4 regions of the Pantoea sp. S-LA4 genome follow, and region 2 is predicted to be linked to each of the others. Evidence: riboswitches for the same ligand, from Rfam matches in the RefSeq annotation. Region 2 holds a riboswitch; each other region holds the start of a gene.
The links. Region 2 has a riboswitch for thiamine pyrophosphate ahead of tenA (thiaminase II). Riboswitches for the same ligand answer to the same signal wherever they lie in the genome.
Positions count from the first base shown of each region.

Region 1: another riboswitch for thiamine pyrophosphate. It lies ahead of thiB (thiamine ABC transporter substrate binding subunit); the one in region 2 lies ahead of tenA (thiaminase II).
Region 3: another riboswitch for thiamine pyrophosphate. It lies ahead of thiC (phosphomethylpyrimidine synthase ThiC); the one in region 2 lies ahead of tenA (thiaminase II).
Region 4: another riboswitch for thiamine pyrophosphate. It lies ahead of thiM (hydroxyethylthiazole kinase); the one in region 2 lies ahead of tenA (thiaminase II).

Region 1 is NZ_JBTLRC010000002.1:419,269-426,707, reverse strand. Features, by position in the region: gene sgrR (HTH-type transcriptional regulator SgrR) at 1-1,250, shown strand, start outside; TPP riboswitch at 1,286-1,377, shown strand; gene thiB (thiamine ABC transporter substrate binding subunit) at 1,423-2,409, shown strand; gene thiP (thiamine/thiamine pyrophosphate ABC transporter permease ThiP) at 2,385-3,995, shown strand; gene thiQ (thiamine ABC transporter ATP-binding protein ThiQ) at 3,979-4,680, shown strand; gene ACX3P5_RS02750 (DedA family protein) at 4,682-5,446, opposite strand; gene polB (DNA polymerase II) at 5,617-7,439, shown strand, end outside.
Region 2 is NZ_JBTLRC010000004.1:258,998-266,436, reverse strand. Features, by position in the region: gene ACX3P5_RS21795 (DeoR family transcriptional regulator) at 1-250, shown strand, start outside; gene ACX3P5_RS21790 (LacI family DNA-binding transcriptional regulator) at 247-1,266, opposite strand; gene ascF (PTS cellobiose/arbutin/salicin transporter subunit IIBC) at 1,522-2,970, shown strand; gene ACX3P5_RS21780 (6-phospho-beta-glucosidase) at 3,003-4,433, shown strand; TPP riboswitch at 4,540-4,642, shown strand; gene tenA (thiaminase II) at 4,738-5,433, shown strand; gene ACX3P5_RS21770 (ABC transporter ATP-binding protein) at 5,430-6,176, shown strand; gene ACX3P5_RS21765 (ABC transporter permease) at 6,173-6,937, shown strand; gene ACX3P5_RS21760 (ABC transporter substrate-binding protein) at 6,961-7,439, shown strand, end outside.
Region 3 is NZ_JBTLRC010000002.1:4,073,060-4,080,498, forward strand. Features, by position in the region: gene thiE (thiamine phosphate synthase) at 161-793, opposite strand; gene thiC (phosphomethylpyrimidine synthase ThiC) at 796-2,718, opposite strand; TPP riboswitch at 2,805-2,905, opposite strand; gene rsd (sigma D regulator) at 3,046-3,552, opposite strand; gene nudC (NAD(+) diphosphatase) at 3,642-4,412, shown strand; gene hemE (uroporphyrinogen decarboxylase) at 4,453-5,520, shown strand; gene nfi (deoxyribonuclease V) at 5,523-6,191, shown strand; gene ACX3P5_RS19950 (YjaG family protein) at 6,255-6,845, shown strand; gene hupA (nucleoid-associated protein HU-alpha) at 7,034-7,306, shown strand; gene ACX3P5_RS19960 (DUF1481 domain-containing protein) at 7,376-7,439, shown strand, end outside.
Region 4 is NZ_JBTLRC010000002.1:2,393,275-2,400,713, forward strand. Features, by position in the region: gene ACX3P5_RS12050 (Zn-dependent oxidoreductase) at 1-807, shown strand, start outside; gene ACX3P5_RS12055 (MFS transporter) at 889-2,172, shown strand; gene ACX3P5_RS12060 (mannitol dehydrogenase family protein) at 2,240-3,703, shown strand; gene ACX3P5_RS12065 (GntR family transcriptional regulator) at 3,804-4,490, shown strand; gene thiD (bifunctional hydroxymethylpyrimidine kinase/phosphomethylpyrimidine kinase) at 4,530-5,330, opposite strand; gene thiM (hydroxyethylthiazole kinase) at 5,317-6,114, opposite strand; TPP riboswitch at 6,149-6,245, opposite strand; gene ACX3P5_RS12080 (ATP-dependent nuclease) at 6,463-7,439, opposite strand, start outside.

The sequences.
Region 1 (7,439 bases), on a different contig from region 2:
CCCTGCGCCGCTCCGAAACCCATATTGCCCGCCAGATTTTCAACGGCCTGACGCGCATAAATGAGGAAAACGGGGAAATCGAGGCTGATATCGCCCACCACTGGCAGCAAACCTCCCCGCTACACTGGCGCTTCTTTCTGCGTCCGGCGATTCGCTTTCATCATGGTCGCGAGCTGGAGATGGCCGACGTGATCGATTCGCTGGAACGTCAGCGCCAGCAGCCGCTGTTTTCCCACATTCAGCAGATCGACTCGCCCGCGCCCTGGACGCTGGATATCACCTTAAACCAGCCCGACGACTGGTTACCCTGGTTGCTGGCCAGCGTCAGCGCCATGATCCTGCCGCGCGAGTGGCCGACGCTGCGCGACTTTGCCCGCCAGCCGATTGGCACCGGCCCGTACAGCGTGATCCGCAATCAGGAAAGCCAGCTGAAGATTGAAGCCTTTGATGATTACTTCGGCTTTCGCGCCCTGATTGATGACGTCTCTATCTGGGTCTTGCCGGATATCAGCGACGAACTGGTCTATGCGGGCGTACGTCTGCAGGGCGACGGCGCAGATGAGGTGCAGGAAGAGAGCCGCCTCGAAGAGGGTTGCTACTATTTGCTGTTCGATCAGCGCTCAGAGAAGGGCCGCGACGAGGCGATACGGCGCTGGGTCAGCTATCTGTTTAACCCTATCGCCCTGCTCAATCATGCTGGCGTGGGTTATCAGCGCTACTGGTTTCCAGCCTATGGCCTGCTGCCGCGCTGGCATCACCGGCGCGATCTGACGCCGGTAGAAAAGCCGCCCGGCCTGACCCATCTGACGCTGACCTGGTATAGCCAGCACGTCGAGCACGAAGGGATCGCCAATGCATTGCGTCCGCTGCTGGCGCAGCACGGCGTCACGCTGGAGACCCGCGAGATCAGCTACGAAAGCTGGTATCAGGGTGAAGCGGAAAGTGACATCTGGCTCGGCAGCGTGAACTTTACCCTGCCGCTGAATTATTCACTGTTTGCGCAGCTGTATGAGATCCCGCTGCTGCATCACTGCCTGCCGATTGACTGGCAGGCTGATGCCGCCCGCTGGCGCGAAAAGGCGCTGCCGCTGGCGGAATGGAGTAAGCGGTTAGTGGAAGACGCCGGGCTGCATCCACTGTTTCATCACTGGCTGCTGCTGGAAGGTCAGCGCAGTATGCGCGGCGTACGGATGAATACGCTGGGCTGGTTCGATTTTAAATCGGCCTGGTTTGCGCCGCCCGCGCTGTAACGCTTTCGCGCTACGGCTGAAATGACTAGAATGTGACGTTCTCAACGGGGTGCCGCGTGCGGCTGAGAAAGACCCGTCGAACCTGATTCGGTTAATACCGACGTAGGGATTTGAGAGACCTGCTGCTCAGATCCTTTGCGACTCATCCCCTATTCTCCCGAAGGAGCGCAAAGTGTTAAACAAAGTTCTGCCACTGCTGCTGTTACTCTCCACGCCGGTCCTGGCGGCTAAACCGGTGCTCACGGTCTACACCTACGACTCCTTCTCCGCTGACTGGGGCCCAGGCCCGGCGATTAAAAAAGCCTTTGAAGCGCAGTGCGACTGCGAACTGAAATTTGTCACGCTGGAAGATGGCGTATCGCTGCTGAATCGCGTGCGGATGGAAGGCAAAAACAGCAAAGCCGATGTGGTACTGGGACTGGATAACAACCTGCTGCAGGCGGCGCAAAAAACCGGCCTGTTCGCCGCCAGTCAGGTCGATACCGCGCAACTAACGCTACCGGGCGGCTGGCACGACAGCACCTTTATCCCGTTTGACTACGGCTATTTCGCCTTCGTCTATGACAAAACCCGCCTGAAAAATCCGCCGAAAAGCCTGAAAGAGCTGGTAGAGAGCCCGGAAAAATGGCGGGTGATCTACGAAGATCCGCGCACCAGTACGCCGGGATTAGGTCTGCTGCTGTGGATGCAAAAAGTCTATGGCGATCAGGCACCGCAGGCGTGGCAAAAGCTGGCGCAGAAAACCGTGACCGTCACCAAGGGCTGGAGTGAAGCCTACGGCCTGTTTCTAAAAGGGGAAGGCGATCTGGTGCTGAGCTATACCACCTCGCCGGCCTACCACCTCATCGAAGAGAAAAAAGAGAACTACGCCGCCGCGCCGTTTGCCGAAGGTCACTATCTGCAGGTTGAGGTCGCCGCACAGTTAGCCAGCAGCAAACAGCCGAAACTGGCGCAGCAGTTCATGCAATTTATGGTGTCGCCTGCGTTCCAGAACACCATCCCGACCGGCAACTGGATGTATCCGGTGATCAACACCACCCTGCCGGCCGGATTTTCGACACTGAAGGTGCCCGCCACCGCGCTGCAATACTCGCCGGAAGAGGTTGCCAGCCAGCGTTCAGGCTGGATTAGCCAGTGGCAACGCGCCGTCAGCCGCTGATGCCGCGCTGGCTGATTCCTGGTTCGCTCGCCACGCTGCTGTTAATCAGCGTGGCGCTGTTCGCCTTTGGCTCACTGTGGAATGCCGCGCCGGTCACCGACTGGCGCAGCGTGCTGCAGGACGCGTATCTGCATCACGTTATCGCCTTCTCCTTTGGTCAGGCGCTGCTCTCTGCCCTGCTGTCGCTGCTGCCCGCCCTGCCGCTGGCCCGCGCCCTTTATCGACGCCGCTTTCCCGGCCGCCAGTTATTGCTGCGCCTGTGCGCCATGACGCTGGTGCTGCCGGTGCTGGTGGCGGTGTTCGGCTTGCTGACGGTCTATGGTCGCGTCGGCTGGCTGGCGCAGATTTGTCAGCTGATCGGCATCGATTATCGCTTCTCGCCCTATGGGTTGCAGGGCATTTTGCTGGCACACGTCTTTTTTAACCTGCCGCTGGCGACGCGCCTGATGCTGCAGGCGCTGGAAAGTATTCCGGCGGAACAGCGCCAGCTGGCGGCGCAGCTTGATCTGCGCGGCTGGCACCACTTTCGCTTGCTGGAGTGGCCGTGGCTGCGTCGTCAGCTGCTGCCGACCGGCGCGCTGATCTTTATGCTCTGCTTCGCCAGCTTCGCCACCGTGCTTTCGCTGGGCGGCGGGCCGCAGGCCACCACCATTGAACTGGCGATCTTCCAGGCGCTCAGTTACGACTACGATCCCGGACGGGCCGCCCTGCTGGCGCTGATCCAGCTCGGCTGCTGTCTGACGCTGGTGCTGCTTAGCCAGCGTTTCAGCAAGGCGATTCCCGTCGGCACCAGCCAGCTGCACGGCTGGCGCGATCCGCAGGATTCGCGCCTGGCGCAGCTGACCGATGGCCTGCTGATTGTGCTGGCGTTACTGCTGCTGTTGCCGCCGCTGGCGGCAGTGGTGGTGGATGGTTTGCACGGCGGGTTGCGCGGCGCGCTGGCCCAGCCAGCACTGTGGCAGGCGACGCTGACCTCGTTGCGTATTGCGCTGGGTGCCGGTCTGCTCTGTGTCACACTGACGCTGATGCTGCTGTGGAGCAGTCGCGAGTTGCGACTGCGCCAGCATCCGGTCGCGGCGCAGCTGATCGACACCAGCGGTATGCTGATTCTGGCCATGCCCGGGATCGTGCTGGCGACCGGTTTCTTTTTGCTGTTTAACGCCACCGTCGGCCTGCCGGACTCGGCGGATGGGCTGGTGATCTTCACCAATGCGCTGATCGCCATTCCCTATGCGCTGAAAGTGCTGGAAAACCCGATGCGTGACGTCGCCGGGCGCTACGGCAGACTCTGCGAATCACTGGATATCCACGGCTGGAACCGGCTGCGACTGATTGAACTGCGGGCGCTGAAGCGTCCGCTGGCGCAGGCGCTGGCGTTTGCCTGCGTGCTGTCGATTGGTGATTTTGGTGTCGTGGCGCTGTTTGGTAACGCCGACTTCCGCACGCTGCCGTTCTACCTTTATCAACAGATCGGTGCCTATCGCGGTGCCGATGGCGCAGTGACCGCCCTGCTGCTGCTGTTACTCTGTTTGTTGCTGTTCACCCTGATGGAAAAATTACCGGGCCGCCATGCTGACTCTGAATAACCTTACCTACCTTTATCAGCATCTGCCGATGCGCTTCAGCCTGCACGCCGGGCGCGGCGAGCGTCTGGCGATCCTCGGCCCAAGCGGGGCGGGAAAAAGCACGTTGCTCAGTCTGATCGCCGGATTTCTGCCGATTCGTCAGGGCACGCTGCTGATTGATGGTCAGGACCACAGCCACAGCGTACCGGCCAGGCGGCCGGTTTCGATGCTGTTTCAGGAGAACAACCTGTTTCCGCACCTCAGCGTGCAGCAGAACATGGCGCTGGGATTGCATCCGGGATTGAAACTGAACGCCGATCAGCGTCAGCAGCTGGCTGCGCTGGCCGAACAGGTGGGGCTGGGCGATCTGCTGGCGCGGCTGCCGGGCGAGCTGTCGGGTGGACAACGTCAGCGCGTGGCGCTGGCGCGCTGCCTGCTGCGTGACCGGCCAGTGCTGCTGCTGGATGAGCCGTTTTCGGCGCTCGACCCGGCGCTGCGCAGCGAAATGCTGCAGCTGGTGCGCTCGGTGTGTGAAGCGCGCAGCATCACGCTGCTGATGGTGTCGCACAGTCTGGAAGATGCGCAGCAGATCGCGCCGCGCAGCGTAGTGATTGTCGATGGTCGGGTTTACTGGGATGGCGCGACCCGACAGTTGCTGTCGGGCGAGACGCGGGAAGCCGAGGTGCTGGGCATCCCGCGCCGCTGAATTACTCGAAGAAGACCTGCCACAGCAGATGGCGGAAAATCGGCATCATCGGATGGAACTGAATGCCGACGAAGGCGGCGATGGCGAGCGCCAGCCCCAGCGGTCCCAGCCAGCGCAGCCGTTCCGGCGGCAGATACGCAGTCGCCCAGTCCTGACTCCTGCCACTGCGCCACCAGCGCCAGCCCAGCCAGCCACCCAGCCACACCACAATCGCGGCCGCCAGCAGCAGCCACTTAAAGTTGCCGCCCTGCGCCGCCTCGGGAACATCCACCGCCACGCCCGCCAGGATGCCGGGCAGCAGATAGAGCGGTGGCCACAGCAGGCAGCCAATCAGATTAGGCGGCAGGAATTTACGTACCGGCAGCTCCAGCATCCCCGCGGCCAGCGGGATCAGCGGACGCGTCGGCCCGACAAAGCGCCCGACCAGAATGGTAAACATACTGTGCTGATGCAGCGCGTGTTCGGTTTTATCCAGCAGACCTTTGTACTTTTGCAGATACTTCCAGCGATGCAGCGGCCCCTGAAATTTCCAGCCGATCCCGTAGGAAACCCAGTCGCCAATCAGGCAACCGACAAAACCCGCCGCCCAGGCCGGATAAAGACCAATCTGTCCGCTCCCCACCAGCGCGCCCAGACTCGCCATCAGCACGGTACCCGGCAGCAACAGCCCGACCAGCGCCAGCGATTCCAGAAAGGTGACCAGCGCCACCGCAAACAGCGCCCACTCCAGCGACTGCGTAAACAGGTGTTGAACCCAGGCTTCCATAAACTTCCTTAGAAAAAGCAGAAGGCTGGATTGTCCAGAGCCAGCTACACAGCGTCAAGGCAAGAATTGTAGGACAATGTTGACAAAACCCAGCGGCGGAACTGTATAAATATCCATGTTATACTGAGCGGGTTTTCTCACCGATCAAAAATCCTGAGTCTGGAGACGATGTGAATAGGCCCCGCGCAGGTTTTCTGCTTACCCGCCACTGGCGCGATACGCCGCAAGGCAGCGAAATTATCCTCTGGCTCGCTACCGATCAGGGTGCGCAGCGCGTGGTGCTGCCGGTTCAGGAGTCAGTAGCGTTTATTCCGCGTGAGTTTCAGTCTCAGGTCAGCGAGCTGCTGAAGGATGAGCGTCAGCTGCGCATCCAGCCGCTCGAACTAAAAGATTTTCGCCAGCGCCCGGTGTTCGGGCTCTATTGCCGACAGAATCGCCAGCTGCAGCAGATCGAAAAGCGGCTGCGCGAACAGGGGATTCCGGTCTATGAAGCGGATATCCGCCCGCCGGAACGCTATCTGATGGAGCGTTTTATTACCGCACCGGTCTGGTTTGATGGCGAAGCCCGGGGCGACAGCGTGGTGAACGCCCGACTGAAGCCGCATCCCGACTATCGGCCCCCGCTCAAATGGGTCTCACTGGATATTGAAACCACCCAGCACGGTGAGCTTTATTGTATCGGGTTGGAGGGTTGCGGCCAGCGCCAGGTCTACATGCTCGGTCCGGCAAACGGCGATGCCAGCGCACTCGATTTTGAACTGATCTACCTTGATACCCGACCGCAACTGATTGAAGCACTCAACCAGTGGTTCGCTGAGCACGATCCCGACGTGATTATCGGCTGGAACGTGGTGCAGTTTGACCTGCGGGTATTGCAAAAACACGCCGATCGCTACGCGATTCCGCTGCGGCTGGGTCGTCAGAACAGCGCGCTGGAGTGGCGTGAGCACGGCTTCAAGCCCGGCGTGTTTTTCGCCCAGGCCAGCGGCCGGCTGATCATTGACGGAATCGACGCGCTGAAATCCGCTTTCTGGGATTTCCCGTCATTCAGCCTGGAATCGGTGTCGCAGCAGTTACTGGGCGAAGGCAAGGCGATCGATAACCCGTGGCAGCGCATGGAGGAGATCAACTGGCGCTTCGCCAACGATAAACCAGCGCTGGCGCGCTATAACCTGAAAGATTGTGAACTGGTGACGCGCATTTTCCACAAAACGGCGATCATGCCGTTTTTGCTGGAACGGGCAGCGGTGAACGGCCTGGCGGTGGATCGCCACGGTGGTTCGGTCGCCGCGTTCGGTCATCTTTATATTCCGCGTATGCATCGGGTCGGCTTTGTCGCGCCGAACCTCGGCGATGTGGCGCCGGAAGCCAGCCCTGGCGGCTACGTAATGGATTCGCGGCCAGGCCTCTACGACTCGGTGCTGGTGCTGGATTACAAAAGCCTCTATCCGTCGATTATTCGTACCTTCCTGATCGATCCGGTTGGACTGGTGGAAGGGCTGGCGCACCCTGATGATGCTGATTCGGTGGAAGGCTTTCGCGAGGCGCGCTTTTCACGTCATACCCACTGCCTGCCCGCTATCGTCGAACAGATCTGGCTGGGCCGCGAAGCCGCCAAAAAGCAGGGCAACCAGCCGCTGTCGCAGGCGCTGAAGATTATCATGAACGCCTTTTATGGCGTGCTCGGCACCAGCGCCTGTCGCTTTTTCGATCCGCGCCTCGCCTCCTCGATTACGATGCGTGGTCACGCCATTATGCAGCAGACCCGCACGCTGATTGAGGCGGAAGGCTACGATGTGATTTATGGCGATACCGATTCGACCTTTGTCTGGCTGAAATCGGCCCACAATGAACTGGATGCGGCCGCGATTGGTCAGCAGCTGACACAAAAAGTGAACGCCTGGTGGCGTGACCATCTGCAGCAGACCCAGGGCCTGACCAGCGCGCTGGAGCTGGAGTATGAAAATCACTTCTGCCGTTTTCTGATGCCCAC
Region 2 (7,439 bases):
TGGCTGGCATCCGGAGAGCGGCTTCACCGGTCGCAATATGCTGCGCTGCGATGTGGTGGATGCGGTGCTGGCGAAGGGCATCGATAGCTATGCGCTGACTGACAGCTCGAAGTTTGGGCAGATTCAACCCTATCCGCTGTCGCCAGGCTATCAGGTCCGGCATCTGATCACTGATGATCAACTCGATGCCCTGACCCTGCAACAACTGAAGGAACGAGACATTGATGTGATTCAGGTCAGTCCCGACTAAGCACGGCGACCGGGCCCGTCAGAGAGTGAATCACGCAGTATCAGGCTGCCGCTGAACGGAGGCCTGGGCCGCCATTCCCCGCCATCCAGCATGTTCACCAGCCGGCCAATGGTTTCGTTAATCATTTCGGTGACCGGCAGTTTTACGCTCGACAGCGAGGGTGTGATATAGGGTGCCAGCGGAATATCGTCAAAGCCCATGACTGAGACCTGTTGCGGTACCGCAATGCCGCATTCAGTCAGCCGCTTGATAGCCCCAATCGCCATCTCATCGTTGCTGGCGACTATCGCGCTGAACGCCACGCCGCGCGCCAGCAGGTGATCCACCGCAACCATGCCGCTCTGTGCGGTCCATTTCCCTGTCACAATCCGCTGCGGCTCAGCCGGAATATCTGCCGCCTTCAGCGCAGCCTGATAACCGGACAGCCGTTCCATGCCGGTCGGAGAATCCAGCGAACCGGTAATAAACGCAATATCCCGATGACCGTGAGTGACCAGATGCGTCACCGCGCTGGCGCTGGTCGCGTGCTGATCGACATAAATGCAGTAGCTGTCATTGACGCGCAGGCGGCGATTGATCACCAGAATCGGCTGGCGGTGCTGGGAAATAATGGCATCCAGCGCATCGATAGAGAGAAAACGCGGATAAATAATAATGCCGTCACAGCGCAGATCGAGCAGGAACTGGATCGCTTCCCGCTCCTGCTCAGCGGTATGTTTACCATCGGCCAGAATAAGCTGACGGCCCTGCTGTTCCATCATCCGCGCCGAATGCGCCATCAGTTCAGCAAAGTAACTGCCGCTATACAGCGTATTGGTGATCACCAGCCCAATGGTCTGGCTGGACTGGGTCGCCAGATTACGCGCCAGCAGATTAGGCCGGTAGTCGGTTTCAGCAATCGCCTGTAGCACCCGTTCGCGCTTCTCCTGACCGACATAGCCATTACCGGACAGTACCCGTGACACGGTGGCTTTCGACACGCCCGCCCGAGCTGCTACATCCTGAATCGTTGCCATTTAACCTGCTCCTTCACTGCGCATGATTGCAGTCTACCTAAGCCTCTCATTGTTGGAAATATTTTCGCTGGCGTAACCGCGCCCGGCTCACGATTTCGGGGTGAGCTACATCACAAAATTTAAAAGTGGTGATTTTTAGCGCTTGTCGCCGTCAGTAAAGATCTTCATGATTTTGTGAAACCGGTTTCCTATTCGCCGCTGACACAGGGCAAAAAAACATAACACTGACCGATTACCCTACAGAGAAGATCCCCCATGCCCAGAAACTATGACGAGGTTTCACGCGCGATTGTCGACGCGTTAGGTGGCCTCACCAATATCGAAGCGCTTACGCATTGCATGACCCGCCTGCGCTTTGTGGTCAAAGATCAGACCCAGGTCGATTTCGTCCGGCTGAAGGCCATCGATGGCGTAATGGGCGTGGTACATAACGACACCCAATGCCAGGTGATCATTGGCAATAATGTTTCGCAGGCGTATCAGGCGGTGATGCAGCTCGGCTCGCCCTCCGCGTCCTCATCGGCACCGGTTAAGCGTAAGCTGACGTTGAAAGGGATCGGTGCCGGCATTCTGGATGCGCTGGTCGGCACCATGTCACCGCTGATTCCCGCCATTATTGGTGGGTCGATGGTTAAGCTGCTGGCGATGATCCTCGATATGGCGGGCGTGTTTGAAAAAGGTTCATCAACGCTGGTGATACTGAACGTCATTGGCGATGGCGCGTTCTTCTTCCTGCCAGTGATGGTAGCGGCCTCGGCCGCGCTGAAATTTAAAACCAACATGTCGCTGGCGATAGCCATTGCCGGCGTGCTGGTGCATCCCAACTTCATTGACCTGATGGCGAAAGCGGCTCAGGGCCAGCCGGTGGAGTTTGCCTTTATCCCGGTGACCGCCGTGAAATATACCTATACGGTGATCCCGGCACTGGTGATGACCTGGATTCTGTCGCACATCGAGCGCGGCGTGGATCGCATTACCCCAGCCGTGACCAAAAACTTCCTCAAGCCAATGCTGATTGTGCTGATTGCCGCCCCAATCGCGATTGTGCTGATTGGGCCGATTGGCATCTGGATCGGTAGCGGCATCTCAGCGCTGGTCTATACCGTTCACGGTTATCTCGGCTGGCTGTCGGTCGCCATCATGGGTGCTATCTGGCCGTTGCTGGTGATGACCGGGATGCACCGGGTTTTTACCCCAACCATCATTCAGACCATTGCAGAAACCGGTAAAGAGGGCATGGTGATGCCGTCAGAAATTGGTGCCAATCTTTCGCTGGGCGGTTCGTCGCTGGCGGTGGCATTCCGGACTAAAAATCGCGAACTGCGCCAGACCGCGCTGGCCGCAGCGGCATCAGCGATCATTGCCGGCATTTCGGAACCGGCACTGTATGGCGTAGCGGTGCGGCTAAAACGTCCGCTGATCGCCTGCTTAATCAGCGGCTTTATCTGTGGTGCGGTGGCCGGGATTGGCGGACTGGCCAGTCATTCAATGGCCTCGCCTGGCCTGTTTACCAGCGTACAATTTTTCGATCCCGCCAACCCTATGTCTATGGTCTGGGTTGCCGCCGTGATGGTGCTGTCGGTGGTACTGTCCTTTGTGCTGACGCTGATTTTAGGTTTCGAGGACATCCCTGAAACCGAACCGTCGCCCGCGCCAGCAGCAACGCCTGCATCCGAGCGCACCAACGCGATTAACGCTAACTAATGGGCCATGCTGACCCGAAAACAGAGGATGTCATGTCTGAATCAAGATTCCCGCAAGGATTTTTATGGGGCGGTGCGTTAGCCGCCAACCAGGCTGAGGGTGGCTATCGTGAAGGCGGAAAGGGCTTAACCACCGTTGATATGATCCCCCACGGCCCGCATCGGATGCCGGTGAAACTCGGGCTGGAGCGGCGTTTCACCCTGCGCGAGGATGAGTTTTACCCCAGCCATGACGCCATTGATTTCTATCATCGCTATGCGGAAGACATCGCGCTGATGGCGGAAATGGGATTCAGCGTATTTCGCACCTCCATCGCCTGGAGCCGGCTCTATCCGAATGGTGATGAACTGACGCCGAATCCGGAGGGGATTGCCTTCTACCGCGCGGTGTTTGAAGAGTGCCGGAAATACAATATCGAACCGCTGGTCACCCTGTGCCACTTTGACGTACCGATGCATCTGGTGACCGAATATGGCTCGTGGCGGAATCGCAAAATGATCGACTTTTTTGCCCGCTATGCCCGCAGCTGTTTCGAGGCCTTTGACGGTCTGGTGAAATACTGGCTGACCTTTAATGAGATCAATATCTTGCTGCACAGCCCGTTCTCCGGGGCCGGACTGGTATTTGAGGCGGATGAAAATCACGACCAGGTGAAGTACCAGGCCGCCCATCATGAACTGGTGGCCAGCGCGCTGGTGACCCGAATCGCCCATGAGATTAACCCGGCGAATCAGGTGGGCTGTATGCTGGCGGGCGGCAATTTCTATCCCTGGTCAAGCAAACCGGAAGATGTCTGGGCGGCACTGGAGAAAGATCGCGAAAACCTGTTCTTCATTGATGTGCAGGCGCGCGGATACTATCCCGCCTATGCGGCGCGGCTGTTCCGTGAAAAAGGAGTCAGTCTGGAGATAGCCGACGGCGATGCGGAAATCCTGAAAAACAGCGTCGATTTCGTCTCGTTCAGTTACTACGCCTCGCGTTGCGCGTCGGCGGAGATGAACGAGCTTAACAGCAGCGCCGCCAACGTAGTGAAGTCTCTGACTAATCCCCATCTGACGCGCAGCGAATGGGGCTGGGGCATCGATCCGCTTGGGTTACGCATCACCATGAATATGATGTATGACCGCTACCAGAAGCCGCTGTTCCTGGTGGAAAATGGCCTTGGCGCACGGGATACGATTAACGCTCAGGGTGAGATTGAAGATGATTACCGCATCAGCTATCTGCGTGAGCATATCCGGGCGATGGGCGACGCCATCGCCGATGGCGTGCCGGTGCTCGGCTATACCAGCTGGGGCTGCATCGATCTGGTGGCCGCATCAACCGGCGAAATGAGTAAACGCTACGGGTTTGTCTATGTGGATCGGGACGACCTTGGCCGGGGAACGCTGGCCCGCAGTCGGAAAAAATCGTTCTGGTGGTATAAAAAGGTGATCGCCAGTAACGGTGAAGATCTTGAGTGACAACGTCACTGGCTTAGCCCGCTAAACCGCAGCGGTTTAGCGGTGCCATCGGCTGTTGCAGGCCGGCGGCGTGCCGTTGTATTCCGCTGACAATTATCGTATAACAAACGTCTCCGAGGGGTGTCCTGTTATGGGCTGAGATGGTGCAAACCGAACCCTTTGAACCTGATCTGGGTCATGCCAGCGAAGGGACGGGTCGGCAGAGTCTTCTGCAACATCTCCTGCATCATTGCCTGTTCTTCACCGTATGCCCGGATCTCCCTGAGTTAACACTTTTCGTTAACCAACAGTCACTGGAGATCCCATGTCACTTTCACTTTTTGAAACCGGCTTTTATGGCCGCCTGCGACAACGGGCTGGCGATCACTGGCACGCCTATGTCTCTCACGATTTTGTGCAGCAGCTCGCTCAGGGCACGCTGCCAGCGGCCGCCTTTCGGCATTATCTCACCCAGGATTATCTGTTCCTGCTGCATTTTGCCCGCGCCTATGGGCTGCTGGTCAGCAAACTGCACGATCCGGTCGCGCTGCGAACCGCAACGGCCTCTCTCAATGCCATCGTCAATGAACTGCCGCTGCATCGGGCTTACTGCCAGCAATGGGGGATCAGCGAAGCCGCGCTGCTCAGTCAGACCGAAGCGGTTGAAACATTCAACTACACCCGCTACGTGCTGGATGTCGGCCACAGTGGAGATGCGCTGGAGCTGCTGACCGTGCTGATGCCGTGCGTTGCAGGCTATGCCGAAATCGGCCTGAGGCTGTTACAGGCTCCCGCCACGCTGTTCGACGGTAATCCTTATGCCGCCTGGATAGAGAATTATGGCGATGCCGATTATCTGGCGGGCGTCAGAGCCTCACTGGCACTGTTCGAAACGCTGGCCCGGCAGCGCGCCGGCGCAGCGCGTTTTGAACGGCTGGCAACCCTCTTCACCACCGCCACCCAACTGGAATCCGCCTTCTGGCAGATGGGGCTCAATCATCAATCCCCTTTGTCACCATGAGCGACTCAGGAGCATTACTGCCGCCCGGCATCTCAATCCGTGACCTTTGCGTCGATTTTGCCGCGCATCGGCTGTTTGACCGGCTCAGTCTGGAGATTCTCCCGGCAAGTTTCACTGCCCTGCTCGGTGCCAGCGGTATCGGAAAGAGTACCTTAATGCGCGTCATCGCTGGCCTGACGCCGCCGACATCCGGAGTGATTAGCGGCAGTGATGGCCTGCCGCTGGCTGGCCGGATCGCCTGGATGGGCCAGCAAGATTTGCTCTATCCGTGGCTGAGCATTGAGCAAAATGTCTGCCTTGCCAGCCGTCTGAAGGGTGAAAAACCGGACCGCCTCTGGGCGCAACATCTGCTGGAGCGGGTAGGTCTCCATCGTCACGCAACGGCGCGGCCCGCGACGCTCTCCGGCGGGATGCGGCAACGGGCTGCGCTGGCCCGCACGCTGTATGCGCGCAAACCGATCGTCCTGATGGATGAGCCTTTTTCCGCACTTGATGCCCTGACCCGCCATCAGATTCAAACACTGGCGGCGGAGGTGCTGGCACATCATACCGTTTTGCTGATCACCCATGATGCGGCGGAAGCCTGTCGGCTGAGCCATCAGATGCTGATACTCAGCGCCTCCGGTCTGGAATCCTGTCAGCCGTTGCCGGGCCAGCCGCCGCGCGTGCCGAACGATATCGGCGTCATAGAGAGTCAGGCAGCCCTACTGCAAAAACTGTCACTGTCAGAGGTGGCCGGATGAAACAGCTTAACGGTTTAGCCAGAATGTGGCGCGGCATCACCCTGTTTAGTGGACTGATTGCGCTGTGGTGGCTGATCACCCTGACGTCGATTCCGGCGTTTCTGCTGCCTTCGCCCGTTGCGGTGGCACAGGCGTTATGGGCGAACAAAGCCTGGCTCGGCTATCACAGCCTGATTACCCTCACCGAGATCCTCTGCGGGATGATCACCGGCGTCGCGCTCGGCGCTCTGCTGGCGCTGGGCATGACGTTTTCGCCGCGTCTGCAACGCTGGATGATGCCGCTGGTCCTCACCAGCCAGGCGATTCCGGTGTTTGCGCTGGCTCCGCTGCTGGTGCTGTGGTTTGGCTTTGGCATGAGCGCCAAAGTGGCAATGGCGGTGCTGGTGATTTTCTTTCCGGTAACTTCGGCCTTTTATGATGGTCTGCGGCGCGTGCCAACCGGCTATCTGGATCTGGCGCAGACGCTGGGCGCATCACGCGCATCGCAACTGCGTCACGTCAGGCTATTAGCTGCGTTGCCTGCCTTAGCCACCGGATTACGAATGGCGGCGGCGGTGGCGCCGATTGGCGCGATCATTGGCGAATGGGTGGGTTCAGCAGAAGGTCTGGGCTATGTGATGCTGAACGCCAATGCCCGGATGCAGAGCGATATCTGTTTTGCTGCGCTGTTTATTCTGGTGCTGATGACGCTGGCGCTGTGGCTGGCCGTCGATGCCCTGCTTCACCGCCTGATCGACTGGGCTCCTGAGAGTGCCTCATGACCTCTAATCTGCGAGATAAACCAATGCTAAAACCTGTTCTGTCAGCGCTGATGATCAGCGCCGCCCTCTCCAGCCCGCTGCATGCGGCGGAAAAACTGACCCTGATGCTCGACTGGTATATCAATCCGGACCATGCGCCGATTATGGTGGCGCAGCAAACCGGCGCGTTTAAAGCGGAAGGACTGGAGGTAACGATCGTGCCGCCCTCCGATCCATCACTGCCGCCGCGACTGGTGGCGGCGAAGCAGGCGGACCTGGCCATAACCTATCAGCCGCAGCTGCACTTTTTTGCCGATCAGGGTTTGCCGCTGATGCGGGTCGGCACGCTGATCAATACCCCGCTGAATACCCTGATTACTCTGGATAAGACCGTGAAAAAACCGTCTGATTTGAAGGGAAAGCGGATTGGCTATTCGGTTAGTGGCATTGAACAGGCGACGCTCGATACCATGCTGCAGCACGACGGCGTGAAGTCCAGCGAGGTACAGCTGATCAACGTTAA
Region 3 (7,439 bases), on a different contig from region 2:
AACTGGCCCTGGTCAGATAACGATCACCTGACGACCGTTACCGTAAGCCGTAGGCCGATGCCGCGCCAGCAACTGAATGAATCGCTGCGCGCGGCCTTCCTGCTTTTTCGCTGTCGTTACAGTACGTTGATTATTTTTGCGGCAGGTTACTCAGTCATACTCATGCAAACGGCCCCGGTTCGGCCAGTGCCAGCAGAATACGGGTCGCCTCACGCCAGTCATCTGCCTGAGTAATGGCGCTGACCACCGCAATACTGCCGACGCCCGTCGCCAGCACCGCTGGCGCGCGATCCACAGAGATACCGCCAATCGCCACGGTGGGAATGTCTGACAGTCGCGCCAGATGTCGCTGCAGTTCCGCCAGTCCCTGTGGTGCCGAGGGCATCTCTTTGGTCCGGGTCGGGAAAATGTGGCCCAGCGCGATATAAGAGGGCTGAATAGCCAGGGCACGATCCAGTTCGGCATCATCATGGGTAGAAATACCGAGCCGTAGTCCGGCCTGGCGGATCTGCGCCAGGTCTGCCACCTCCAGATCTTCCTGGCCCAGATGCACACCGTAGGCGTGATGTTTAATCGCCAGCCGCCAGTAGTCATTGATAAACAGGCGCGCATCGTAGCGTTTGCCCAGCGCAATCGCCTGGGCGACAGCGGCTTCGGCGGCCTCGTCCGGCTGGTCTTTGATGCGCAGTTGCAGAGTACGGACGCCCGCGTCCAGCAGGCGTTCGATCCAGTCAACGCTATCGACTACCGGATAAAGCCCAAGGCGCGGCGCGGTAGCAGGAAATGCAGTCATTGTTACTCCTCCTTCATGGCATCGGCGGGGTGGTAAAGCTCACCACCGCGGCGGCGAAATTGTTCAGACATCTGAGCCATACCCACCTCAATCGGCTCAGCGCTGGCTTGCTGGCGTGCGGCAAAATCCCGCACCTCCTGCGATATTTTCATTGAGCAGAACTTTGGGCCGCACATTGAACAGAAATGCGCCACCTTGCCTGACTCCTGCGGCAGGGTTTCATCATGCATGGCGCGCGCGGTATGGGGATCGAGCGCCAGATTAAACTGATCTTCCCAGCGAAATTCAAAGCGCGCTTTTGACATCGCGTTATCGCGGATCTGCGCACCCGGATGGCCTTTGGCGAGATCGGCGGCATGAGCGGCAATCTTGTAGGTGATCAATCCCTGCTTCACATCCTCTTTATTTGGCAGCCCAAGATGCTCTTTGGGGGTGACATAACAGAGCATGGCGCAGCCAAACCAGCCAATCATGGCGGCACCGATACCTGATGTAATGTGGTCATAGCCGGGCGCAATGTCAGTAGTGAGCGGCCCAAGCGTATAGAAGGGCGCTTCATGGCAATGGTCGAGCTGCTCCGTCATGTTGCGGCGGATCATATGCATCGGGACGTGGCCGGGGCCTTCAATCATCACCTGCACATCATATTCCCAGGCGATCTTTGTCAGCTCTCCCAGCGTACGCAGTTCGGCAAATTGCGCTTCGTCATTCGCATCCTGAATCGAGCCTGGACGTAAACCATCACCCAGCGACAGTGAGACATCGTAGGCGGCACAGATTTCACAGATTTCGCGGAAATGCTGATAGAGAAAGCTCTCCTGATGATGCGACAGGCACCATTTCGCCATGATCGATCCGCCGCGCGAGACAATACCGGTCAACCGTTTTGCCGTCATCGGCACATAGCGCAGCAGCACGCCAGCATGGATGGTGAAGTAATCAACCCCTTGTTCCGCCTGTTCAAGCAGCGTATCGCGGAACACCGCCCAGTTAAGCGCTTCGGCCACGCCGTTCACTTTCTCCAGCGCCTGATAAATCGGCACTGTGCCGATCGGCACCGGGCTGTTTCGCAAAATCCACTCGCGCGTTTCATGAATATTCCGGCCGGTAGAGAGATCCATTACCGTATCGGCACCCCAGCGCGTTGACCAGACCAGCTTTTCGACCTCCTCCTCAATCGATGAGCTGACCGCTGAATTGCCGATGTTGGCATTTACCTTGACCAGAAAGTGACGGCCGATAATCATCGGTTCCGATTCAGGATGGTTAATGTTGGCGGGGATAATGGCCCGACCCGCGGCCACTTCCTGACGGACAAATTCGGGCGTGATGTTATCCGGCAGTTGCGCGCCAAAACTATGGCCGGGATGCTGTTGCAGCAAAATCTGGTCGCGGATTCGCTCACGGCCCATATTCTCTCGCAGGGCGATAAACTCCATTTCCGGCGTAACGATGCCCTGACGCGCATAATGCATCTGTGTGACGCAACGGCCGGTAAGGGCGCGGCGCGGCACAGGCAGCGCGTTAAAACGCAGATGATCGAGGCTTTCATCCGCCAGACGCTGCTGGGTATAGCCTGAACTGCGCTGCGGCAGTGGCTGGCTGTCATGACGTTCTTCGATCCAGCCGGCACGCAGTTTCGTCAGTCCGCGATGCAGATCGATCTGCGCGGCGGGATCGCCATAGGGGCCGGCGGTATCATAGACCGGCACCGCATCATTCGGCTCATAGCGCGGCTGATCCTGGCTGCCACCGATGTGGGTCGGGCTGAGCCTGATTTCGCGCATTGGCACGCGAATATCCTCCCGGCTGCCGGTGATCCAGATACGTTCAGAACGGGGGAACGCGTTGCCGCCTTGCAGTGAATCGATAAATTCCTGGGCCTGGGCACGCTGTTCACGACGGGTCATTTTTGAGTCAGACATAGCAATCTTCCAGTTGAGTGGGAATGATGCTTGTCCGGAGTTCGGCAGGAGTAACAGCACGGGCAGCGCAAAACACTGGCGTACTGGCAATATTTACTCTTGTTCCCTTCGCAGGTTCTAACCTGATCAGGTTCCGCGGATCCCGAATTAACGGTCTCAGCCCAATTGGGCACTCCGACAAGAAGACGTTTTACGCTGCGCCGATAGGCACCGGCTTAAAACGATAACTTTTAAACAGAAAAAAGGTTCATCAGGCCTGAGCCGCCAGAACCCTTTCAGCATAAAAGGGCTGTAACAGAATCACAACCCCTTTACCGGTGATTAAGGTTACGCCGGACGAGCCATCTGGCTGTCATTGGCTACCGGCGGGGGGGCCAGATGGTTGTCCCATGCCAGCTGGATCAGCTTATCTTCCAGCGTGAAGCGCGCTTCCAGCACTTCACCAACTTCAGACAACGCCTGCTGGAACGTCATGCAGTTATCGTCATCGATCGCCTGCTGCAAATGGCCATCGTACAGTTGCATCAGGCGCTCGGTGTTGGCTTCCAGCGGCGGGTAAACCTGGGCCGCTGCGATCATCGGGCTGTCACCGCTCATCTCGCTGATGATGCGTTCATAAATACTAAAGTGACCGGCGGAGAGATAATCGACCAGGCCATGACAGAAGTTATCCAGCGCCTGCTCATCGAGGCGGGTCAGAGCTTCTTTTTTCGGTTTCAGGCCGACCAGATGGTAATAGGTCACTAACAGCTGGCGACGGGCTTCCAGCCACGAATCGACCAGTTCGTTACTGCCACCTACGCGTTCGGCCAGGACGTCTAACTGGTTAAGCATATCTAACTCCATGTGAGTTATAGTTGTTTATCTACACACTTAACATCAGGACTTCAGCGTGCGAGTTGACGCTAAGGATGACGAAATAAATGCAATGCGAAATCTCAAGCGTAGACGCTGGATGGTGGATTGTCAGCCACGAGCAGAAACTTTGGTTGCCACAAGGTGATTTACCCCACGGAAGCGCCGAAAATTTCGGTCTGACTGGCACGAAAGCCCGACTGATTGGCGAGTGGCAGGGGGAAAACGTCTGGCTGATTTGCGAGCCGCGTTCAGAAAGCATGTTCTCGGTGCGGCAACTGATCGATCTGGATGTCGGGCTGTTTCAGCTGGCAGGTCGCGGCGTGCAGCTGGCGGAGTTCTACCGTTCGCATCGCTGGTGCGGCTACTGCGGCCACGAAATGCACCACAGTAAACATGAATTTGCCTGCCTGTGCAGCCATTGTCGCGAGCGATATTATCCGCAGATTGCGCCCTGCATCATCGTAGCGATCCGCCGTGGCGACCAGATCCTGCTGGCTAATCATGCCCGCCACCGCAATAAGGTCTATACCGTGCTGGCCGGTTTCGTCGAAGTGGGCGAGACGCTGGAGCAGGCGGTGGCGCGGGAAGTGATGGAAGAGAGCAACATCCGCGTTAAAAACGTGCGCTATGTCACCTCTCAGCCGTGGCCCTTCCCGCAGTCGCTGATGACGGCCTTTATGGCGGAGTATGACAGCGGCGATCTGCAACATGACGGCAAAGAGCTGTTAGATGCCGCCTGGTTCCGTTTTGATGCCTTACCTTTGCTGCCGCCACCGGGCACCGTGGCGCGTCGCCTGATTGAAGATACCGTCGCCCTGTGCCGCGCCGGAGCGTGAAAGTGCTACACTACACGCCTGAAATTGAGAGAGTAATAAGATGAGTGAACTGAAGAACGACCGTTATTTGCGTGCCCTGTTGCGTCAGCCAGTTGATGTGACGCCGGTGTGGATGATGCGCCAGGCCGGACGCTATTTGCCGGAATACAAAGCGACGCGCGCCGAAGCCGGTGATTTTATGTCGCTGTGTAAAAATGCCGAGCTGGCCTGTGAGGTAACGCTGCAGCCGCTGCGCCGTTATCCGCTGGATGCGGCCATCCTCTTCAGTGACATCCTGACCATCCCGGATGCGATGGGGCTGGGCCTCTATTTCGAAACCGGCGAAGGTCCACGCTTCTCGAATCCGATTACCTGTCGGGCTGATGTCGAGCGCTTGCCGGTGCCCGATCCGGAAATGGAGCTGGGCTACGTGATGAACGCGGTGCGTACCATCCGTAAAAGCCTGAACGGTGACCTGCCGCTGATCGGTTTTACCGGCAGCCCGTGGACGCTGGCGACCTACATGGTGGAAGGCGGCAGCAGTAAGGCGTTTACCAAAATCAAAAAGATGATGTATGCCGATCCGGCCACACTGCATGCAATGCTGGATAAACTGGCGGACAGCGTCATCCTCTATCTCAACGCCCAGATTCGTGCTGGCGCCCAGTCGGTGATGGTATTTGATACCTGGGGCGGCGTACTGACCGGCCGCGATTACCGTGAGTTCTCGCTGCACTACATGCACAAAATCGTCGACAACGTGCTGCGTGAAAATGACGGCCGACGCGTGCCGATTACCCTGTTTACCAAAGGGGGCGGTCAGTGGCTGGAAGCGATGGCGGAAACCGGCTGTGATGCGCTGGGCCTCGACTGGACCACGGATATCGACGATGCACGTCGTCGTGTTGGCGATAAAGTCGCGCTGCAGGGCAACATGGACCCTTCAATGCTGTATGCGCCGCCCGCCCGTATCGAACAGGAAGTCGCCGGGATTCTGGAGCGCTTCGGCAACGGCACCGGTCATGTTTTCAACCTCGGTCACGGGATTCATCAGGACGTTCCGCCAGAAAACGCGGGCGTATTTGTAGAAGCCGTGCACCGTTTGTCACGTCCTTTCCATCAGGAGTAACTATGGATATTGCCGCACTTCGCGCTGAGCAGTTGCAACGCGCCGCTGATGTGGTGCGTGAAGATGATTTTGACGTCTTGCCGCCACGCTTTATCGGCGGGGCGGATGTGGGGTTTGAGCAGGAAGGCGCGGTCACCCGGGCGGCGCTGGTGGTGCTTGAATATCCCTCGCTAACGCTGGTGGAGCATCGCATTGCGCGCATTGAGACCACCATGCCGTACATTCCCGGCTTTCTCTCCTTCCGTGAGTATCCGGCGTTAATGGCGGCATGGCAGATGCTGGAGCAGAAGCCGGACCTGCTGTTTGTCGACGGTCACGGCATCTCGCATCCCCGGCGGCTCGGCGTGGCGTCGCACTTTGGTCTGCTGGTGGATGTCCCGACCATCGGCGTAGCGAAACGCCGCCTGTGCGGCCGATTTGCCGAACTGGATGCGCAGCCGGGCAGCCGTCAGCCACTGATGGATAAAGGTGAGCAGATCGGCTGGGTCTGGCGCAGCAAGCAACGTTGCAATCCGCTGTTTGTCGCCACCGGCCATCGCGTCAGTCTGGATACTGCGCTGCACTGGGTTGAAAACTGTACGCGCGGCTACCGTTTGCCGGAGCCAACCCGCTGGGCAGATGCGGTTGCCTCGAATCGTCCGGCTTTCCAGCGCTGGCAAAACGCGCTTTAACACTGTTTGTGCTGCGCTTTTGCAGTTACACTGCCGCCAGCGAAACGAATAAGAGCCACCTTTATGTTACAAAATCCCGTTCATCTGCGTCTGGCGAAGCTGGAAAGCTGGCAGCATCTTACTTTTATGGCCTGCCTGTGCGAGCGCATGTATCCCAACTATCGGGCATTCTGCGAGCAGACCGAATTTGCCGATCCGGCACTCTATCGCCGTATTCTTGATCTGATCTGGGAAAACCTGACGGTCAAAGATGCGAAGATAAACTTCGACAGCCAGCTGGAAAAACTCGAAGCCGCCATTCCTGATGGCGATGCATTTGAGGTTTACGGCGTATATCCGGCGATTGATGCCTGTGTGGCGTTAAGCGAAGTGGTTCATGCGCAGCTGAGCGGCGACACTCTTGAGCACGCAATTGAAGTCAGTGAGACTTCAATTACCACCGTTGCCATGCTGGAAATGACCCAGGCTGGACGCGAAATGACCGACGAAGAGCTTCGTGAAAACCCGGCCATCATCGATGAATGGGACCTCCAATGGGAGATTTTCCGACTGCTCGCCGAGTGCGAAGAGCGTGACCTTGAATTGATCAAAGGTCTGCGATCGGACCTGCGTGAAGCGGGAATTAGCAACATCGGTATAAATTTCCAGCAGTAAGGCGACAAAACGTGACTTCAGGCCCGAATTAGCGCGCCTGGAGGCTTCACATCAGCCCCCTCTCTGGTCTACATTTGGGGGGCTGAAAATTGTGGCTATCGGTGCGTGCAGGCTGAAGAGTGCCAGAATATGGCTTTTCCCTCGCACTCGTTGCTTAGCAAGCGATAAATACACTTTAAGGATAACTTATGAACAAGACTCAACTGATTGATGTGATCGCAGAAAAAGCTGACCTGTCTAAAACCCAGGCAAAGGCAGCGCTGGAATCTACTCTGGCTGCGATCACTGAGTCTCTGAAAGATGGTGATGCTGTACAACTGGTTGGTTTTGGTACTTTTAAAGTGAACCACCGCGCTGAGCGTACCGGTCGTAACCCGCAGACTGGCAAAGAGATCAAAATCGCTGCAGCAAATGTACCGGCATTCGTGTCTGGTAAAGCGCTGAAAGACGCCGTTAAGTAAGACGTCGCACTGCGGTTAAGCTTTAAAACAGGGGGCGATTCGCCCCTTTTGTTTAAGGGGCCTGCCATCATGACCACGCTGTTTCAGCGTTTTTCCGCCCTGTCTCTCTCCTTGTTTCTTTTTGGTTGCAGCT
Region 4 (7,439 bases), on a different contig from region 2:
GGCGACGGCGTCGATGCGGCCCGGCTGGGTGAACGCGTGGCGGTCGATCCGGTGGTCAGCTGTGGTCACTGCTATCCCTGTTCGGTAGGTCGCCCCAACGTCTGTACTTCACTGCAGGTGATTGGCGTCCATCGCGACGGCGGCTTCAGTGACTATGCGCTGGCCCCCGCCAGCAATGCCTTCTGCCTGCCGGACAGCATCCCCGATCGGCTGGCGAGTCTGGTCGAGCCGTTTACCATCGCCGCTAACATCACTGCGTTTTTGCAGCCGCAACCGCAGGATGTGGCGCTGATTTACGGTGCCGGTCCGATGGGCTTAACCGCGATTCAGGTGCTGAAAGGCGTTTACAACGTCAAAGAGGTAATGGTGGTGGATCGCCTGCCGGAACGGCTGGCACTGGCAGAGCAGAACGGGGCCGATCGGCTGTTTAACAACAGCGAGGTTCCGCTGGCGGCGCAGCTGGAAGGCGTTCAGCCGACGCTGATTATCGACGCGGCCTGCCATCCCACCATTCTGGCCGAAGCGGCTGCCCTCGCCTCTCCGGCGGCGCGTATCGGTCTGCTGGGCTTTTCCGGCGAACCCTGCAGCATTACGCAGCAAAGTCTCACCAGCAAAGAGCTGTCGCTGTTTACCTCACGGCTTAACAGCAACCGCTTCCCGCAGGTGATTGAATGGATGGAAAAAGGGTTAATCCAGCCAGAGAAGCTGGTCACGCACTATTTCCCACTTCAGGAGATTGAACGCGCCATGACGCTGTTCGAGAAAGATCCGCGCACCTGCTGCAAAGTGATCCTGCAAATGGGTTAATGCCCACTGAACACCAGGTGTCCTCAGCCGGTGCGTACCCGCCGGCATGATTATAAAGAGAAAACAGATCACGGAGTTTGTATGTTCAAGAATCTGCGCTGGACCCTCGTTTTACTGCTGTTCCTGGTTTACATGATCAATTACCTCGATCGTGTTGCCCTGTCGCTGACCGTGCCGCTGGTGGAAAAAGATCTGGCAATCAATGCTGAGCAGTTCGGCATGATCTTCGGCAGCTTCTTCTTCGGTTACGCGCTGTTTAACTTCGTCGGTGGCCTCGCCACTGACCGGTTTGGCCCGAAAATTGTGCTGGCGGTCGCGGTAGGCGCCTGGTCGATCTTCTGCGGCATGACCGCGCTGGCGACCGGTTTCTGGTCGCTGCTGATCCTGCGCGTGCTGTTCGGTATGGCTGAAGGACCTATCTGTGCCTCGGCCAACAAAGCGATCAACGGCTGGTTTCCCAAAAAACAGGCCGCCACCGCGATGGGATTACTCAGCGCCGGTTCGCCGCTGGGTGGCGCGGTAGCCGGTCCGATTATCGGTTATCTGGCGCTGGCTTATGGCTGGCGTCCGGCATTCATTATCGTCTGCTGCATCGGTCTGGTATGGATGACCTTCTGGCTGTTCTTCGCTGCGGACAACCCGGCGAAAAGTAAACGCGTGAGTGAAGAGGAGCGCCTGTTAATTGAACGTCTGAAAGCGGCGAACCCCAATGATGAGGCCGATCTGTCAGAAACCGCTCATCCGTTTGGCTACTACCTGCGTCAGCCGATCATCCTGGTGACCGCGTTTGCCTTCTTCTGCTACAACTACATTCTGTTCTTCTTCCTGAGCTGGTTTCCGGCTTATCTGGTGCAGGCGCACGGCCTGGATATCAAGTCGATGAGCATCACCACCATGATCCCGTGGATTGTCGGTTTCGTCGGCCTGGCGCTGGGCGGCTGGATCTCCGATAAAATCTTTAACATTACCGGCAAACTGTTGTTGTCCCGTAAAATTGTGCTGGTGGTCTCACTGCTGGCGGCGGCAATTTGTGTGGCGCTGGCAGGTACGATAAAAGATGTGGTTCCCGCGGTGATGATGATGTCGGTGTCGATCTTCTTCCTCTACATTACCGGCGCAATCTACTGGGCGATTATTCAGGATGTGGTGCACAAGAGCCGGGTCGGCAGCATCAGCGGCTTTATCCATCTGGTCGGCAGCCTGTCCGGTATCATCGGCCCGATTGTCACCGGCTTTATTGTCCAGCATACCGGTAAATTCGATAGCGCCTTTGTGCTGGCTGGCTGTGTCGCCGCGCTGGGTGCTTTCCTGGTGTTGTTTGTGATTCGCAGCCCGAAAACGCAGGATAAACCGGTTTCGGTATAACCTTCATCACGCGACATGATCACTGATTTCGGGGCGCCTCGCGCCCCGTTTGCCATAAGGACGGACTATGTTACAGATTGATCGCCTGCCCGCTGAGATCCAGCGCCCTGCCTACGACCGTAGCCAGCTTAAAACCCGGATGGTGCACATCGGCTTTGGTGCCTTTCACCGTGCCCATCAGGCGCTGTGCAGCGATAAGCTGGCCGCCGAACACGACAGCGATTGGGGTTACTGCGAAGTTAACCTTAACAGCGGCGAACTGATTCAGGCGCTGCGCAAACAGCAACTGCTCTATACCCTGACCGAAATGGCGGATGATTCGCTGCAGACCCGGGTCATCGGCGTGATCACGGCGGCACTGCATGGCAAAGGCGACGGCATTGATGCGGTAATCGACGCGCTGTGTCAGCCCGATGTGGCGATTGTCTCGATGACCGTGACGGAGAAAGGCTATTGCCACCAGCCGGCCAGCGGCAATCTCAATCCGGCTCATCCCGACATCGTCCATGATCTGCAAAACCCGCAGTCGCCACGTTCGTTGCCGGGTCTGATTCTGGCCGCGATTGCCCGGCGTCGCGAGCTGGGTCTGCCACCTTTCAGCGTGATGTCGTGCGACAACATGCCGGAGAATGGCCATGTGACCCGCAACGTGATTGTGCAGCTGGCACAACGGCAGGATAAGGCGCTGGCTGATTATATCCAGCAGCAGATCACCTTTCCGTCAACCATGGTTGACCGCATCGTGCCGGCGATGACCGAGGCTGCCTTTGATGCGCTAGCCGAACGGCTCGGCTCCCGTGATCCGGTGGCGGTGGAAGCGGAACCCTTCTTTCAGTGGGTCATCGAAGATAACTTTGTCAGCGGTCGCCCGGCGTGGGAAAAAGCGGGTGCCGAACTGGTCTCCGACGTGCTGCCGTATGAAGAGATGAAACTGCGGATGCTGAATGGCAGCCACTCTTTCCTCGCCTATCTGGGTTACCTTGCCGGTTATCAGCACATCAGTGACTGCATGGCGGACCCGCACTTCCGTGCCGCAGCCCGTTCACTGATGGTCGATGAGCAGGCACCGACCCTGCGCACCCAGGGCGTGGACCTTGAAGCCTATGCTGATTCGCTGATTGCCCGCTATGAAAACCGCGCCATCAAACATCGCACATACCAAATCGCCACTGACGGATCGCAAAAATTACCGCAGCGTCTGCTGGACAGTCTGCGCTGGCATCTGCGTAACAACAGCCGCTGCGAACTGCTGCTGCTGGGCGTGGCAGCCTGGATGCGCTATGTCGGGGCCATTGACGAGCAGGGCCAGCCGATTGAAATTCGCGATCCGCTGAAAGCCACGCTGGCAGAGACGGTCGCCAGCAGCGAAGAAGGCGCGCCGCGTGTGCGTGCGCTATTGGGTCTGCGCGAAATCTTTGGCGACGATCTGGCGCAAAACGCCGATCTGGTTGCCCGACTGACCGCCTATTATCAGCAGCTGACGACTCAGGGCGCGCGGGCGACGGTACAACAGTGCATGAGCCAGGCATAACCGCCTGGTGACAAAGCACTGGCGCAGACGCAGCGTGCTGATTAGACTGACTCTTTCCCATCGGGCTGGCATCAGCCAGCCGTAATATGGATATTGCTGCATGTCGATCGCTTATACCATTACCACCAGCGAACCGGTGAATCAGCAGATTTACCGGTTTCTGCGCAAAGATATCGTGACCTGTGCGATTCAGCCTGGTTCGCTGCTGTCGGAAAAAGAGGTCTCTGCGCGTTTTAACGTCTCTCGCCAGCCGGTGCGGGAAGCGTTCATCAAACTGGCCGAGGCCGGGCTGGTACAGGTATTGCCGCAGCGCGGCACCTTTGTGCGTAAAATCTCTGCCAAACGGGTGGCGGATGGTCGCTTTATCCGTGAAGCGGTGGAAGTGTCGGTGGTGCGTCGTGCCGCGCTGGAGATTGGCGAACCGGCGCTGATGGTGCTGGCGCACAACCTGCAACTGCAGCGTATGGCCGCTGAGCGGCATGACAGCCAGGCGTTTCTCAGCCTGGATGATGAGTTTCACCGGCTGATTGCCGAAAGTATTGATTGTAAGCTGGCGTGGGAAACGGTCGAGAACATCAAAGCGGCGATGGACCGGGTGCGTTTTCTGACGCTGAGTGAAGTTTCCCCGCCGGAAAGCCTGATTGAGCAGCATGAGGAGATTTTCGCGGCGTTAAAACAGCACGACCCTGACGCTGCCGAAGCGGCGATGCGCCGCCATCTGCAGGAGATGATCTTCTCGATTACCCCTATCGCCGAGCGCAACAGCGCATGGTTTGAAGCCCCCTGATACCGCTGCGTCGCCCTGTTCAGGGACGACGCAACGCTGTTACCACCATTGATGAAAGTGGTGTACCGGCCCAATCCCCTGCCCGACCTCCAGTGAATCTGCCTGCAACAGCGCCTGCTGCAACCAGGCTTTGGCCTCAGCCACCGTATCTGCCCAGTTCGCATAGCGGGGACGCAATGCCGCCAGCGCTGCTGACAGCGTACAACCGGTGCCGTGGGTATGCCGGGTATTGACGCGCGGCGTGCTGAACCGCAGCTGATCCGAAGGCGTCAGCAGCCAGTCCGGACTGTCGTCAGCCGTAAGATGTCCGCCTTTCATCAATACCGCCTGACATCCCGCTGCCAGTAACGCCTCGCCCTGCGTCCGCATCTGCGCTTCATTCTGCGCTACGGCACATCCCAGCAACGCCGCCGCCTCCGGCAGATTCGGCGTGATCAGCGACACCTGAGGCAGTAACAGTTCGCGCACGCTGGCAATTGCATCCGGCGAGAGCAGCGCATCGCCGCTTTTCGCCACCATCACCGTATCCAGTACCACAAAGGGAATTTCAGCGCGCTTCAGCCGTGCCGCGACCCGTTCTACTATCGCGGTTTCCGATAACATGCCGATTTTCGCGCTGTCGATACGCACATCATCCAGCACTGAATCGAGCTGAGCGGCGACAAAGTCAGGATCGATGCGGTAGACCGACTGGACGCCTCGGGTATTCTGCGCCACCAGCGCGGTGATCACGCTGGTGCCATAAGCGCCTAGCGCCGAAAAGGTTTTCAGATCGGCCTGAATCCCCGCTCCGCCGCTGGGATCGGTACCGGCGATGGTCAGGGCATTAATGCGCTTCATGGTTCACCTCCAGCGTCCAGAGCGCATCAAGAAACGCCGTGGCAAAACTGCCGGGACCGGTCGAGCCTGCCGCTGCCTGCTCACCGGCGCGTGCCATCACCTGACAGGCCGTCGCCACGTTGAGCAGCCGGTCACCGGTCAGACTGCTAAAGGCCGCCACCACCGCCGACAACGCGCAGCCGGTGCCGACCACCCGCGTCATCAGCGGGCTGCCGCCGTGAATGGCAAAAGTCCGCAGACCGTCGGTAGCGTAGTCCACTTCGCCGGTCACGATCACCAGCGTCTGATAGTCACGGGCCAGTTGCCGGGCCGCCTCCAGCGCCACATCCGCCTGATGCAGGCTGTCTACTCCGCGTCCGCCGCCGGCCTGCTGCGCCAGCGTCAGAATCTCTGAGGCATTCCCCCGGATCACCGCCGGTTGCTGGCTCAGCAGCTGCTGACAGAAAGTCGTGCGCAGCGTCAGTGCTCCAACGGCCACCGGATCCAGCGTCCAGGGCGTGCCGGCCTGACGGGCAGCCGTGATCGCCGCCTGCATCGCCTGCTGGCGCTCAGCGGTCAGCGTCCCGACATTAATTGACAAGGCATCGGCAAAACCGCTGAACTGCGCGGCCTCCTCTGCATCAATCACCATCGCTGGCGAAGCGTTAAGCGCCAGCAGCACATTGGCGGTAAAGTTTTGAACCACGTCATTGGTCATGCAGTGCACCAGTGGTGACTGGCGACGGAAGCGGTGCAGAATGGGCGCGAATTGCGCAGCAGAAAGGTGTTGAGATTGATGATTCATCATAGCTCCCAACCGGCGAACAAGAAGGCGAATGCGGTCAGGCATCAGACTTCCCTACGCTGGCATTATCCAGTTCAGGTTCAACGGGTATTTCTCAGCCTTCACGTGGAAGGGCACCCCGAGTCATATAGAATAAAATCAAAAACTTTTGATTAGCATTTCATTTATTCATGTTCTGGATAATGCCAGTGGGAAGCCAAAGTCTCAACCCTAAAAAATGCGCTGTGTCCCAACTTGTATCCCTGGATGCGTCCCAAAATATAAATTCTAGAGACAAAAAAAACCCTCCCGGATGATGCCAGTCATTTAAAACTGATTGACATAAAACCAAATTGCTCGCATTTGAATTTACAAAAACCCAATCATTTGCTGAATCGAATTTAATAATTCTTGTTGTGTGTAACGATGAGATTGCATTGTAATATTTTCTGGATGGTGTATATGATTACGGATGAATGTTTGCAACGAAGTATCCACAGGAGATTGCGCAACACTTTTAACCTCCTTAACCCATATTTTATCAAGCGCAATCCCGTTCGAACTTAACCATTGTTCCATTGCTCTTTCACTGGGGCAGGATTTTTTCTCTTGCAAATAACCATATAATTCATTATGCAATTCAACAGTTGCTAGATTGTATGCTTTAAAGTTAATCTCACCCCAAGATGGAGACCAAGGAAACCATGGGGACGTATCAGCTCTTTCCACAATATTTTTGTTATTCTCTTTTTTGAAAACAAACAGGCCAACATTTTTAAGATAAGGAGAAGACAAAATAAAAGGAGAATGCGTTGTAACAAAGACCTGTCTACTTTTAGATATAAGCATCAAAGCCTCTAAAAGTTTTTGTTGGCCTGATGGATGAAGACAAATTTCGGGTTCGTCAATGAAAAGATAAAATGGCTTGCTTATACCTGCACCATGAGCATTACATGTTATCTCAGCGTAAACCTGAAGTAATGATAAGGCCAGCGCCCTTTGCATACCATGCCCCTTTTCTCCCATAGGGACATTTACCCCATCATCAATCATGATAGAAATAGTTTTGAAGAAATTCTCTACTTGCAACTCTTCAAAAATGAAAGAAATATTTGCCATACCAAATTGAGAGGAAAAAACATCCTTAACCTGATTTTCAACTAAAGATATTTTCTGCCTCAATTCTGATTCAGGATGATTGAATACGAGATGATACTGTTCCGAAAACGCTCTATACTCGTCTGTTGCAATATGGCCCAATGCTATCTCTTTTAAAAGAGAACCACATATAGTTGTAGACCCAAATTTTGCTTCATTGCTTGGATTTGTATCAGCCCAAATGAAAT